2 regions of the Devosia sp. Soil_C_22 genome follow, and region 2 is predicted to be linked to the other one. Evidence: predicted binding sites of a transcription regulator. Region 2 holds the regulator's gene; the other holds the start of a gene.

Region 1 (4,820 bases), 1.2 Mb from region 2:
GGGCCGTCGGTGGCGATCTCGAACAGGATGCCGTTGGGCTCGCGGAAGTAGAGCGACTTGAAATAGTAGCGCTCGACCTCGCCCGACGAGCGGATGCCCGAGCCGGTGAGGCGGCGGACCCAATCGTTGAACTGATCCTTGTCCGGTGTGCGGAAGGCGACGTGGTGGACGCCGCCGGCGCCCTGGCGGGCCTGCGGGGCGCCTGGGTTCACCTCGACATGCAGTTCGGCCGCAGCGCCGCCCGGGCCCATCTCGAAGACGTGGGTTTCGCCATGCTTCTCGCGCGCCGGGTAGGTGCGGATTTCGCGCATGTTCATCACGTTGGTGAGGACGTTAGCGGTGCGAGCCAGGTCGGGCACGGACAGCGTGATCGGGCCGAGGCCGAGGATCTGGTGCTCGGCGGGGATCGGGCTCATGTCCCACGGGTGGCCGGGGCCGGCCTTGGGATCGGCGATGAGGCGGAAGCGCTGGCCCTCGAAATCCTCGAAATCGAGGGAGAGGTGGCCGGCACGCTCCTTGATGTTGCCGGAGGCGACATCGTGCTCGGCGAGGTGCTCTTTCCACCAGCTGAGGTCGGCTTCAGTGGCGACGCGCAGGCCGGTGCGGCCGACTTCGTGGTTGCCGCGCTTGTTGGGCGCGGCGGGCCAATCGAAGAAGGTGAGGTCGGCGCCGGGGGAGGCGACGGCATCGCCGTAGAACAGGTGGTAGGCGCTGACATCGTCCTGGTTGACGGTCTTCTTGATCAGCCGCATGCCGAGCACGCGCGTGTAGAAATCGACGTTCCGCTGTGCCTGTGCGGTGATGGCGGTGAGATGGTGGATGCCACCGAGTTCGAGGGCCATTTATGCCTCCTCTGGTTCCGTTGGCTCAGAACTTAGGGGCAGGCGGTGTCCGTGGGAAGGCACCGGCGCGGGACTGATCGTTCAGCGATAGCGAACGAAGGCGTGATCGGGCGGATGTCATTTTGTGTTGCGACGAGTCGGTGGCGGGTTCATGTTCGATGCGAACGAATAGTGAACATGTATGGTCCAGCTGACGCTTTCCAACAAGCTCGCGATCCTCTCGGACGCGGCGAAGTACGATGCCTCCTGCGCCTCGAGCGGCACGGTCAAGCGGTCGAGTCTCGAGACCAAGGGGATCGGCTCGACCGAGGGGAGCGGCATCTGCCACTCCTATGCGCCGGATGGACGCTGCATCAGCCTGCTCAAAATCCTGCTGACTAATTTCTGCGTCTACGACTGCGTGTATTGCGTCAACCGCTCGTCCTCGAACGTGCAGCGGGCGCGATTCAGCGTCGAGGAAGTGGTGGATCTCACGCTGGGCTTTTACAAGCGCAACTATATCGAGGGGCTGTTCCTGTCGTCGGGCATCATCCGCTCGCCGGACTACACGATGGAAGAACTGGTGCGCGTCGTTCGCACGCTACGCGAAACCCACAGGTTCAATGGGTACATACACTTAAAGATCATTCCTAATGCTTCGGCAGAACTTCAGGCGGAAGCGGGCCGATGGGCGGATAGGCTCTCGACCAATATCGAGCTACCGACCGATGTGAGCCTCGAGACATTCGCGCCGGAGAAGAAGCCGAGTGCCATCCGGACCGCCATGGCGGCGATCGAGGCAAAGCGCGAGGAGAGCCGGCCGGAGGGCAAGGTCGAGGGCAAGAAGAAGCCGACGAAGCTCGCGCCGGCCGGGCAATCGACGCAGGTGATTGTGGGCGCGGATGGATCGGACGACGCGATCATCCTCAGGCGCAGTGCCGGGCTCTATTCGGGCTACGGGCTGAAGCGGGTCTACTACTCGGCCTTCTCGCCCATTCCCGATGCGAGCTCGCGCCTGCCGGTGAAGGCGCCGCCGCTGCTGCGCGAGCATCGCCTGTACCAGGCCGACTGGCTGATGCGGTTCTACGGGTTCGACGCGGATGAGATCGTCTCGGGTGGGGAGGGTGGGCATCTCGATCTCGCGGTCGACCCCAAGCTCGCCTGGGCGCTCGGCAACCGCGCGCTGTTTCCGGTGGACGTGAACCGCGGGGCGCGCGAGCGGCTCCTGCGCGTGCCGGGGCTGGGGGTGCGGGTGGTGGACCGGATACTCGCCGGGCGTCGGCACCATCGGCTGACGCTGGCCGATGTGGCGCGGATGGCGGGCTCGATCGACAAGGCGCGGCCATTCATAGAGGCGGCGGACTGGACGCCGGGGAAGCTCACGGATGACGCGGGGCTGCGGCGGCGGATGACGCCGGAGCCTGTGCAGATGGAGCTGTTTTGATGGCTCGGAGTGCTTGGCCACCCCCACCCACCGGCTTCGCCGGTGCCCCCTCCCCACAAGGGGGAGGGAGACCCGACTGCGAAGTCGGAGTGGAGGTTGCCCGCTGTTTCCCTCCCCTTGATGGGGAGGGGGGACCGGCGAAGCCGGTGGGTGGGGTGGAGCTTACGCACTGGGCTGCGCTGTGAAAACCATCCGGCTGAAATCGCTCAACGATTTCGACGAATGGCGCGCCGCAGCCCGGGGGCTGCTGCTTGCCGCCGTCCCGCCGGACGAGGTGACGTGGCTCGATCCGACGACGCCGGACGATCTGTTCAGCACTGCGGAGCCGGCGCCACAGGTGACGGGCCGAAAGGTCGGGACGGTGCCGCAGCGGTTCATCGATTGGGCCGAGGCCGGGATCTGCCACACCGATCCGGAGCGGTTCGCGCTGCTCTACCGGCTGCTATGGCGGCTGCAGAAGGATTCCACGCTGATGACGGTGCGGTCGGATCCGGACGTGGAGCGGCTGGATCGGCGGGTGTCGGCGGTGCGGCGCGACGCCCACAAGATGAAGGCGTTCGTGCGGTTCAAGGAGATTGCCGACGATAGCGGACTCGAGCGTTTCGTGGCCTGGTTCGAGCCCGAGCACTACGTGCTCGAGCGGGTGGCGCCGTTCTTCGTCAGGCGCTTCACCGGCATGATCTGGGCGATCGTGACTCCCTATCGCTCGGCCTACTGGGACGGCGAGACGCTGGAATTCGGGGCGGGCGGCAGCAAGGCCGATGTGCCGGCCGAGGATGCGCTGGAGCCGGTGTGGAAGAGCTACTTCGCCTCGATCTTCAATCCGGCCCGACTGAAGGTTCAGATGATGAAATCGGAGATGCCGGTGAAATACTGGCGCAACCTGCCCGAGGCCGAACTCATTCCCTCCCTGATCCGCGGTGCGCGGGAAGCGGAGGCCGAAATGGTCGCACGACAGGCAAACGAACCGTCATCGAAACATCTGAGGCGAATGGAGCGGCAGGTCGAGCCGGAGCCGGCTGACGAGGAAATCGGCTCGCTCGAAGAGGCACGCGAGGCGATCGACGAATGCCGGCGCTGCCCGCTCTACGAGCACGCGACGCAGGCGGTGTTCGGCGAAGGGCCGAAGACCGCCGGGCTGATGTTCGTGGGCGAGCAGCCGGGCGACCAGGAGGACTTGGCGGGCAAGCCGTTCGTCGGGCCGGCGGGCAAGGTGTTCGACGCGGCGATGGCCGAGGCAGGGCTGCCGCGCGAGCGGGCCTATGTCACCAATGCGGTGAAGCACTTCAAGTTCGTGCCGCGCGGCAAGAAGCGGCTGCACCAGCGGCCCAATATGGGGGAGGTGAAGGCCTGCAAGTTCTGGCTGAACCTCGAGCGGGAATTCGTGAAGCCCAGGCTGATCGTGGCGCTGGGGGCGACAGCGGTGTCAAGTCTGGCTGGCTCAGGGACGACATTGTCGTCGGTGCGCGGGAAGATCACCGAGCTCGAGGATGGCACGCGGATGTTCGCGACCGTGCACCCCAGCTATCTGCTGCGCATGCCGGATCGCGAGGAGGCAGCGCGGGAGCGGGAGCGGTTCGTCGAGGATTTGCGGGCGGTAGGGAAGGCGATGGGGTGGTGAGGGGGCTGAACCCCTCACCCGTCTCGGCCTCCGGCCGATCCACCCTCTCCCCGACGGGGAGAGGAATAGCGGTGGCCTCCAGCCTCTCCGTATTCTTCTCCCCGTCGGGGAGAAGGTGGCGCGTAGCGCCGGATGAGGGTCTCAGTCCTTGGCGCGTTCGACGTACGAGCCGTCTTCGGTCATCACCACGACGCGGGTGCCGACGCCGATATGGGGCGGGACCATGGTCTTGACGCCGTTGTTCAGCGTCGCCGGCTTGAACGAGGACGAGGCGGTCTGGCCCTTCACGACGGGCTCGGTCTCGACGATCTCGAGGGTGACGCGCTGGGGCAGCTCGATCGAGAGGGAATTGCCCTCGAAGGTCTTGATGAACACTTCCATGCCATCGACCAGATAGGCGGCCTGATCGGCGACGACGTCCTTGGAGACGGTGATCTGCTCGAAAGTCGTCGGCTCCATGAAGTGGAAGCCTTCGTCGTCGTTGTAGAGGAAGTTGTAGGCGCGCTCGTCGACGTCGGCCTTCTCCACCATTTCAACCGTACGCCAGCTGGCCGCGACCTTCACGCCGTCGGAAATGCGGCGCATGTCGACCTTGGTCACCGAGTTGCCCTTGCCCGGGTGAATGTTTTCGGCGAACAGAATGATGTAGAGTTTGCCGTCGTCGTGCTCGACCACATTGTTCTTGCGCAGCGACGAGGCGATGACCTTGACCATTATTTCTTCCTTGTTCATGTGCAGGCGGCGGCCTAGATGAGCGAACGTTAGGCCCGGCCGGACGCACCGATATCTCTGTGTGGGCCGCCCGATAGCGCAATTTGGCGAAAACCGCCAGTCCCGAGCAGCAAACAGACACGCCATTGGTCTCTGCCCCGCAATCGCCGCCCGCATCGCCCTGGTGGACGCCTTCGGTCCATGCCGACCGGCGGCCGCTGCT
Region 2 (4,820 bases):
AGTGCCGGCGGCAGCACGGCCTTCATGGCCTTGATGCCCTTGGGGCCGAGCACTTCGGCCGGGAAGAATTTCAGTCCGGTCGCCCCGGCGCGGATAGCGGTGAAGGCATCGGTGGGCGAGAACACGCCGGGATAGGAGGCGAGGTTCAGCTCGCGCGTGCGGATGATCACCTCGGGATTGGTATCGGGCGAGACGATGAACTGGCCGCCGGCATCGGCGATCTCGTCGACCTCGAAGCGGGCGAGCACCGTGCCGGCGCCGATCGAAGCCCGGCCTTCGAAGGCCTTCGCCGCATCGCCGATCGATTTCAGCGCCTCGGGGGAGTTCAGCGGCACTTCGATGAGCGTGATGCCGGCGCCGACAAGCGCCTCGCACACGGCGATGGTTTCGGGCGGGGTGATGCCACGCAGGATGGCGATGATGTGACGGTGGTCCATGGTCCTAACCCTGTCTGGCGGCCTTGAGGCCGGCAAGCGTCGCGTCAGTGGCGTCGACGACGCGCGTCTTCGCCCCCAGCCGGTCGAAGGCGATCTGATAGAGCCCGCTGAGACCGACGCTGCCGATCAGCGGGATCTCGCTGCCGCCGATCCAGCTCTTCTGCCCGCCGATCTCGGCGCCGATCAGGAGGCCCGAAAGGAAGCCGGCGCACCAGGGTGCGGAGCGGCCGGAGAGGAGGGCGCCGGCGCGGACCTTGAACAGCGTCGCCGTCAGGCGCTCGGGATGTTCGAGGCCCTGGTCGAGACCGGCGGCAAAGCCGATATCGCGGTCCTCGCCCTCGAGCTCGCCGCCCAGCGAGTGGCGCAGCACGGAATGGGTGCGCAGGAGCTCGAACACTTCGCCGGTCATGGCGCTCGAAAAGCGGGTGAGGCGGGTGCCATCGAGCAGCGCCCACTTGCTGTGCGTGCCGGGCATCACCACGAGACCGGAGAAGCCGGGGACGAGGCTCGACAGGCCGAGCAGCTGCGTTTCCTCGCCGCGCATCACGTCCTCGGCGCCGACATCGCGCATGCACACGCCCGGCAGGATGCGCGGGTCGAGCTCGCCGGGCATGTCAGGCCAAACGGCCCCGTTGGCGAGCGTCCGCAAGTCGGCGGGGGCATCGAGATAGGGCGCTTCGATCCAGCCCTGGCGGGCTCCGGCCATGCCGCAGATCACCACCTCGCTGACGCCGTCGGCCTCGCTGCCGAGCAGCCCGGTCAGTACTTCGGGATATTGCTCGCGGCTCAGCCGGCCCATGCCGTCGGGCGAGGAGCGCGAGAACGCGATCTCGCCATCGCCATCAATGCCCCAGGCGCGCAGATTGGAGGTGCCCCAATCGACCGCGACCCACTCGACTTGTCCTGCCAAATTCTTCTCCCTGACGTGCCGGCGGAAGGCCGGACGTGGTGTCGCCTAAAGCGCGGTCGGGAAGGTGATCCACTCTCCCGGTAGGATCGCGCCGATGCGACCGCGGACGATGTGTCCGCGAAGCGCGCCGGAACCTAGCGTCTTTGGCACCAAGACCCTAGTGCAACTGTCGTCTATCGGCTCTGATTTCATAAGAAAAAAAGGGCCGGCGCGAAGCCGGCCCCAGGACCCGATTGGCGGTGGGTCAAACTCAGTATTTGCGCAGCAGCCCGACGAGACGGCCCTGCACCTTCACCCGGTCGGGCGGGAAGATGCGGGTCTCGTAGGCCGGATTGGCCGCTTCGAGGGCCACCGAATTGCCGCGGCGGCGCAGGCGCTTCAGCGTGGCTTCCTCTTCATCGACCAGCGCGACGACGATCTCGCCGGTCGAGGCCATGTCCTGCTTGCGGATGAGCACGGTGTCGCCATCGAAGATGCCGGCATCGATCATCGAGTCGCCGCGCACTTCGAGCGCATAGTGCTCGCCAGGCCCGAGCATTTCGGGCGGAATGGCGATGGTGTGGCTATGGGTCTGGATCGCCTCGATGGGCGTACCGGCCGCGATGCGGCCCATGACCGGGATGGAGACGGAGCGATAGGGCTCGTCGGCCGGCGCTGCCGCAGCCGGGCGGGGCGGAGGAGCGGCGACGCGGCCGAGATTGCCTTCGATAACCGACGGCTCGAAGCGCGCCTTGCGGCCGCCGAGCGAGGGGTTCATCGAATCGGGCAGCTTGATCACCTCGAGCGCCCGGGCCCGGTTGGGCAGGCGGCGGATGAAGCCGCGCTCCTCGAGCGCGGTGATCAGCCGGTGGATGCCGGACTTGGAGCGCAAATCGAGCGCGTCCTTCATCTCGTCGAAGGAAGGTGGAATACCTGACTCTTTCATCCGCTCGTGGATGAACATCAGCAATTCATGTTGCTTGCGCGTCAGCATCTGGCGGCTCCGGTGAGCAGAATCGGAACAAAGACTGAACGTGTTGTATCCGTTCCAGTTATGTTCTGCAACCGTGCGGTAAATATCCGGTTAGCGACGGGGTGCTGTCGGCGCCAAAACGTACGGGATTCCGGGGTTAGGCGCCCCAGTTGAGGGGGATGACGTCGACAATCTCGCCAGGCGGGACGCCGGGCGAATCCTCGGGCAGGACGATCAGCGCATCGGCCAATGCCAGAGAGCTCGAATGGCTGGAATCGGTCTCGAAGATCGGATCGACCTGCAGGAAGCCGATATCGTTGCGGCTGAGCGTGGCGCGCATGTAGTGGCGGCGCGGGCCATTGGCGGGCAGGCCCTTCAGCGTCGGCGCGCCGATGCGGGGCCAGTAGGGGTCGGCAAAGCCCGTCATGGCGCGCAGGGCCGGCTTGATGATGATGGTCGAGGTGACGAGCGCCGAGACCGGGTTGCCGGGGAGGCCGAAGACGAGCGCCTTGCCGCGGGTGCCGAACATCAGCGGCTTGCCCGGACGCATCCTCAGTTTCCAGAAATCGAGCTCGACGCCGAGGTCGCGCAACACTTCCTGCACGTAGTCGCGCTCGCCGACACTGGCGCCGCCAGTGGTCACCAGCATGTCGATGCCCTGGTCGAAGGCCGAGAGCAGGGCATCCTCGATCTTCTTCGTGTCGTCAGGCACGATGCCGAGGTCGATCACCTCGGCGGCGTAGGGCGCGAGCAGCGGGATAAGGCCGTAGCTGTTCGAGGCGATGATCTGGTCGGGGCCCGGCGTCGAGCCGGGCGGCACCAGCTCGTCGCCGGTGGCGACTACCGCGATGCGCGGACGTTTCGTCACTGTCAGCTCGGGGCGATTGGCGGAGGCGGCGAGGTTGAGCATGCCGGGCGTGAGCGCCACGCCGGCCGGCAGCAGTTCGGTGCCGCGCTTGAAGTCGAAGCCTTGCTTGCGGACAGAATGGCCGGCCACCGGGGTCTTTTCGAAGCTGATCTGGTTGCCCTTGGCGGTCGCTTCTTCCTGCATGATCACGGCGTCGGCGCCGATCGGCATGGGCGCGCCCGTGAAGATGCGGACGCACTGGCCATGCTCCATCATGCCGACGAAGCGAGCCCCGGCCTGCGAGGTGCCGGCGAGCTTCAGCGGGCGGCCGGGCACCACTTCGGCGGCGCGCACGGCGTAGCCGTCCATGGCGCTGGCATCGAAGGGCGGCTGGTTGTGGGTGGCGACGAGCGGCTTGGCGAGCACGCGGCCGTGGGCGCGGGACAGCGGTACGGCTTCGCTGCCGAGATCGGGGAGCTTGCGGAAGACGCGCTGCAGCGCCTCGTCCACCGGCATCATCGCTGGAAATCCCCCGATTTGCCGCCCGATTTCTGCTCGAGCTGCACCGCCGCGATGCGCATGGCGCGATCGTGCGACTTGGCCATGTCGTAGAGCGTGAGCGCGGCGACCGAGGCGGCGGTCATCGCTTCCATCTCGACGCCGGTCTGCGCTGTGGTTTCAGCCGTGGCGGTGACCAGCAGGGCAGGGCCGTCGCCGACGATCTCGACGCTGACGCTGGTCAGCGGGATCGGGTGGCAGAGCGGGATCAGCTCCGAGGTTTTCTTCGCCGCCATGATGCCAGCAATGCGGGCCACGGCGAGCGCGTCGCCCTTCTTGAGCTGACCGCCGAGGATCAGTTCTACTGTTTCGGGCTTGGCTTCGAGCCGCGCGGTGGCAACGGCGCGACGACGCGTAACCGCCTTGTCGCCGATATCGACGATATGGGCTTCCCCACGCTGGTTGAGGTGGGTAAGGGCCATGTCAGCCGCGCAGCAGCTTGATGGTCGCTGCGGTGACGTCATCCTGCCGCATCAGGCTCTCGCCGACGAGGAAGGTTCCGATGCCCGATTCTTCGAGCTTGAGCAGGTCGGCGTGCGAGTTGACGCCGGACTCGGAGACGAGATGCACACCCTTGGGTACGCCGCCGGCGAGGGTGATCGAGGTGTTGAGCGTCGTCTCGAACGTGCGCAGGTTCCGGTTGTTGATGCCGATAAAGCCGGCATTGAGGCCAAGGGCGCGGTCGAGCTCGATCTGGTCGTGCACCTCGACCAGCGCGTCCATCTTCCACTCCTCGGCCGCGTCGAGCAGGTAGCGCGCCACATCGTCTGTGACGGAGGCCAGGATGATCAGGATGCAGTCGGCACCCCATGCGCGGGCTTCGGCGACCTGATAGGTCTCGAACAGGAAATCCTTGCGCAGCACGGGCAGGTTCGTCGCGGCCCGCGCCTCCATCAGGTAAGCCGGCGCCCCCTGAAAGCTTGGGGTGTCGGTGAGGACGGAGAGGCAGGCGGCGCCGCCCCGCTCATAGGCACGGGCGATCTCGGTGGGGTTGAAGTCTGTACGGATCAACCCCTTGGACGGGCTCGCCTTCTTCACTTCGGCGATCAGTGCAAACTGCCTCTCCGCCCGCTTCTTCTTCAGCGCCGACAGGAACCCGCGCACCGGCGGCGCGTC

The links. The regulator LexA, encoded in region 2, represses DNA repair genes until DNA is damaged. The targets are predictions, from matches to a motif close to TGTTCNNNNTGTGTTCNG.
Region 1: AC3A6I_RS14920 (putative DNA modification/repair radical SAM protein) is a predicted target of LexA. The motif match lies at 1,003-1,020, and genes of this name have one in related genera.

Annotation. Positions count from the first base shown of each region.
Region 1 covers NZ_JBDGIY010000001.1:3,085,624-3,090,443, reverse strand. The annotation lists gene AC3A6I_RS14925 (ring-cleaving dioxygenase) at 1-842, opposite strand, end outside; gene AC3A6I_RS14920 (putative DNA modification/repair radical SAM protein) at 1,024-2,265, shown strand; gene AC3A6I_RS14915 (UdgX family uracil-DNA binding protein) at 2,447-3,886, shown strand; gene efp (elongation factor P) at 4,028-4,600, opposite strand; gene epmA (EF-P lysine aminoacylase EpmA) at 4,744-4,820, shown strand, end outside.
Region 2 covers NZ_JBDGIY010000001.1:1,898,676-1,903,495, forward strand. The annotation lists gene AC3A6I_RS09035 (2-dehydro-3-deoxy-6-phosphogalactonate aldolase) at 1-437, opposite strand, end outside; gene AC3A6I_RS09040 (2-dehydro-3-deoxygalactonokinase) at 442-1,347, opposite strand; gene lexA (transcriptional repressor LexA) at 1,598-2,320, opposite strand; gene AC3A6I_RS09050 (molybdopterin molybdotransferase MoeA) at 2,457-3,665, opposite strand; gene moaC (cyclic pyranopterin monophosphate synthase MoaC) at 3,662-4,126, opposite strand; gene trpC (indole-3-glycerol phosphate synthase TrpC) at 4,128-4,820, opposite strand, start outside.